DNA from 2 places in the Ureibacillus thermosphaericus genome. Region 2 is predicted to be linked to the other one. Evidence: riboswitches for the same ligand, from Rfam matches in the RefSeq annotation. Region 2 holds a riboswitch; the other holds the start of a gene.
The links. A riboswitch is a leader RNA that binds a small molecule or an ion and turns the genes downstream of it on or off. The one in region 2 is predicted to bind glycine.
Positions count from the first base shown of each region.

Region 1: it holds a riboswitch for glycine, as region 2 does, so the genes downstream of both, UtA1_RS04945 (ACT domain-containing protein) here and gcvT (glycine cleavage system aminomethyltransferase GcvT) in region 2, are expected to answer to the same signal.

Region 1 is NZ_AP018335.1:1,012,518-1,014,922, reverse strand. It holds gene UtA1_RS04950 (YceI family protein) at 114-644, opposite strand; glycine riboswitch at 975-1,051, shown strand; gene UtA1_RS04945 (ACT domain-containing protein) at 1,126-1,404, shown strand; gene UtA1_RS04940 (PFL family protein) at 1,419-2,405, shown strand, end outside.
Region 2 is NZ_AP018335.1:2,178,287-2,180,691, forward strand. It holds gene comGF (competence type IV pilus minor pilin ComGF) at 1-82, shown strand, start outside; gene UtA1_RS10480 (shikimate kinase) at 269-781, shown strand; glycine riboswitch at 908-998, shown strand; glycine riboswitch at 1,002-1,082, shown strand; gene gcvT (glycine cleavage system aminomethyltransferase GcvT) at 1,171-2,271, shown strand; gene gcvPA (aminomethyl-transferring glycine dehydrogenase subunit GcvPA) at 2,292-2,405, shown strand, end outside.

The DNA.
Region 1 (2,405 bases), 1.2 Mb from region 2:
ACGAAGATATGTTTCCCGCCGGAGTAATGTTCGGTAAAAGAAAAATTATTATCAAAAAGTAAGGGTGTCTGGAAAGTTTTCGCTTTCTAGACACCCTCTTCTTCCCCCACTAATTAGCTTGCAGGGTTCACTTCTAATTCTGCTTTTATTTTAATGTCTTTTCCTACCAATACGCCACCTGTTTCAAGGGCAGCGTTCCATGTAAGCCCGAATTCTTCACGGTTGATTTTTGCTTCCGCTTCGAATCCGTAAACTTCCACGCCCCAAGGGTTTTTCCCTTTACCATTGTACTCCACTTCGAATGTGACTGGTTTTGTTACATCTTTAATTGTTAAATCCCCTGTCACTTCAAATTCGTTATCATCTGTTTTCGTAATCACTTTGGATTGGAACGTAATTGTTGGATATTTTTCCGCATCAAAAAAGTCTGCGGATTTTAAATGATTATCGCGATCTTCTGATTTTGTATTAATGCTCGCAACATCAAAGGTAAATGCAATTGTAGCAGTTGTCAGATCCGTTAAATCTTCCGCTTCAATTTCAGCCGTATAAGAATCAAAATGCCCTCTCACCTTTGACACCATCATATGCTTTACTTCAAAACTAATTTCTGAGTGTGATTTATCAACAACCCACTTCGCCATTTTCATACCTCCCATATTATCCTATTTTGAATTCAAGATATATATGAATATTTATTTCGAATTAATTTATTTTGAATTCGAGATAAATATATCATGCACTTATTTTTTTGTCAATCCTTCCATTTATGAATCTCATGTTTTATTTCATATATTCCCTCTTCTTTACGAAAAAAACATTTAATCTACATTTTGAATCATAGATTGAATTTTCCTTTTTATGAAAAATTTCAATATATTTTTTGTTGACCAATTGTTCCAAAGGTGTTAGTATCTTTTAGTATTGGAACTGAATAGGTGTAGCGATGAATGCTGTGGGTAAAACTACACGCAGGAGCAGCTTCTGGAGAGACCACGTTTTGTGGCGCCGAAGGATTCACAATCTCAGGCAAAAGGACAGAAGAATGATAAACCTTATTATTCTTTTGTGTTTGAGATTGGGAAGCCAATCTCTTTTTTTATTACATCAATTGAGGTGAAACAAATGAGTGAACGTAGAAAAGCAATTGTAAGTGTCATTGGAAAAGATCAAGTTGGCATTATCGCAAAAGTAACGACTGTGATTGCAGATCGAAACATCAACATTTTGGATATCAGCCAAACGATTTTACAAGATTTCTTCACAATGATGATGGTGATTGATGTGACCGATTTACCTAATCTTGAAACTCTACAACAAGAACTTAATGAACTTGGTCAATCAATTGGCGTTGTCATTACTGTACAACTTGAAGAAATTTTCCAAGCAATGCATCGTGTGTGAAAGGACGTGCAAATATGAATTTTGAAATTCAAGAAATGATGGAAACCATCCGAATGGTTCGAACTGAAAACTTGGATATCCGTACAGTTACGATGGGGATTAATCTCAGAGACTGTGCAAATTCCGATTTCGATAAAATGAATCAAAAAATTTATGATAAAATCACTCACTACGCAAAAGATTTAAAGACAACAGCTGAAAAAGTGGAGAAAGAATACGGCATCCCTATTATTAATAAACGTATTGCCGTGACCCCAATTGCAGATCTTCTAGGCAATGCAACAAAAGATCAAGCAGTGGAACTTGCCAAAACATTAGACCGTGCTGCTGTAACCCTCGGTATTGACTTTATCGGTGGATTTTCGGCCCTCGTGCATAAAGGAATTGCGAAGGGAGACCAAGTATTATTTGATGCCCTACCAGAAGCTCTAGCAGTCACGGAGCGAGTTTGTGCATCCGTTTCTGTTGGAACAACAAAAGCCGGCATCAATATGGATGCAGTTCGTCAATTAGGTGAAATCATTAAAGAAACAGCAGAGCTTACAAAAGATAAATCGGGTCTCGGCTGTGCAAAGCTTGTTGTGTTCTGCAACCCTGTAGAAGATAATCCGTTTATGGCAGGAGCTTTCCTCGGATCCGGTGAAGGAGAAGTTGTGTTGAATGTCGGAGTTTCCGGACCAGGAGTTGTGTTGAATGCACTAAAGCGTTATCCAGATGCGGACTTAGGTGAAGTGGCAGATATTATTAAGAAAACCGCATTTAAAATTACCCGCGCTGGTGAATTAATTGGCCGAGAAGTAGCAAAACGCTTAGGGGTCCCATTCGGCATTATGGATTTGTCACTGGCACCAACAAATGCAATGAACGACAGTGTTGCTGAAATCTTAGAAGAAATTGGTTTGGAACGTGTTGGTACACACGGCACAATCGCCGCCCTTGCATTAATGAACGATGCAGTGAAAAAAGGCGGAGCGATGGCTTCTTCCTATGTGGGTGGATTA
Region 2 (2,405 bases):
AAACAATATTGTAACGATAAAAGTAGAATTCTTGAATGGTATTGTAAAGGAGAGAGCGTTACTTGTACAATATCATAAATAACGAAAAAGGCATGATATTTCCCGTTGCCATTGTCTTTTTGTTTTTTCTTATCACTGTTGTAATTTTTTACAGTTCAACCTACTTAACTCAATTTTCTATTATAAATTCATTGGAAAACATAAACATTCGTGCTACGATAAATTTACTTGGAGAAACCGCAGAGTTTTAGTAGAAAGGTGTCTAATTATGCGAAAGATTTACTTAGTAGGGTTTATGGGGTGCGGAAAAAGTGCAGTCGGACGCCAATTAAGCTATGCCCTACGATTGCCCTTTTATGATATGGATAAAGAAATCGTCAGACAACAAGGCATGTCGATTCCAGAAATTTTTGAAAAGTTTGGAGAAGAATATTTTAGAAATTTAGAAACTGAATTTTTAAAAAACTTTCGTGACGAAGCTTGCATTATTGCGACTGGTGGCGGCGTTCCAATGAGACAAGAAAATCGACAAATAATGAGAAGAACAGGTTTAATCTTTTTTCTTGATGCATCATTTGAAGACATTTATAAAAGAATAAAAAATGACAAAAATCGACCAATTGCACAACGTTCGACTAAAAAAGAACTGGAACGACTATATTATTATAGGAGAAAATTTTATAAAAGAGCCGCTCACATCCGTGTCCTTACAAAAGATCGAACAATTCGCCAAGTGGTAAATTATATTGCTTTTCAAGTGAATCGACTAAAAGGCGAATGATAAGGTGTTGTTGTTTAAAAATGTTCGTTTTTTTAAGGAATTTTAAAAAATGATTGCCTTCTATTACGTTCAATGTTAGGATATAGGCAAAGATGTCTGTTTGTTGAAAAATTTCATATGGTGCGGATGATTGTGCGGGGAGAGAACGTTTTTACGTCGCCGAAGGAGCAAGTAGTAGAACTATGAATCTCTCAGGCAAAAAGACTCGTACGGGACGCAACTCTGGAGAGTGCTGAATAACAGCCACCCAAGGGGAAAGCCTATTTTATAATAGGTGTAACTTTCAGGTGCAAGGACAGAGAATTCCTTTAAAAAGGGGATTTTCTGTCCTTTTTGCCTAGTTTAAAGATATTGGTAGTAAATTGTTAATTAATGAGGGAGGTTTCACGATGGGAGAATTAAAGAGAACACCATTATTTGATGAATATGCGAAATATGGTGCAAAAACGATTGATTTTGGTGGATGGGAATTACCTGTTCAATTTTCATCAATAAAGGATGAACATGAAGCTGTAAGAAATCGTGCTGGACTTTTCGATGTATCCCATATGGGAGAAATTTTTGTAAAAGGGAAAGATGTTCTCGGCTATCTTCAAAAATTATTGTCCAATGACATTTCAAAAATTCCAGTTGGCGGCGCACAATATAATGTGATGTGCTATGAAAATGGTGGGGTTGTAGATGATTTAATCGTCTATAATCTTGGCGATGACCAATACTTGCTTGTTGTCAATGCGGCAAATATTGAAAAAGACTTTGAATGGATGAAAAAGCATGCAGAAGGCGATGTAACGATTATAAATCAATCAGATGAATATGCCTTAATTGCACTTCAAGGACCTCTATCAGAAAAAATCTTGCAAACATTAACAGATGTGAACTTATCTGAATTAAAACCATTCCAATTTAAAGCATCTGTTCAAGTTAGTGGTTATTCTGTATTGTTATCACGCAGCGGATATACAGGTGAAGACGGCTTCGAATTATACGGGGAGCCAAATTCAATTGTAGCATTGTGGAATAAACTATTAGAAGCAGGAAAAGAAGATGGATTGATACCATGCGGCCTTGGAGCACGTGATACGTTGCGTTTTGAAGCATGCTTACCGCTTTATGGACAAGAATTATCAGAAAATATTTCTCCATTAGAAGCAGGCATCGGCTTTGCAGTAAAACTTCAAAAAGATGCGGATTTCATCGGTAAAGAAGCTCTTAAAAACCAAAAAGAACAAGGGCTTTCAAGAAAACTGGTTGGTATTGAAATGATTGATAAAGGGATTCCTCGCCATGGCTATAAAGTATTTAAAGGCGACACTGAAATTGGAGAAGTTACAACTGGTACACAAATCCCTAGTACGAAACGTAATTTAGGACTTGCTTTATTAGATATTCAATATACTGAAATTGGTACAGAAGTGGAAGTAGAACTACGCAATAAAAAGGTAAAAGCACATGTTGTGCCGAAGCCATTTTATAAACGTGAAAAATAAAAATTAATGGAGGTCAAACAATGAAGCATCGTTATCTTCCAATAACGGAACAAGACAAACAAGAAATGCTCTCTACCATTGGAGTAGAAAGCATTGATGAATTATTTGCGGATATTCCTGAAGAGGTGCGTTTT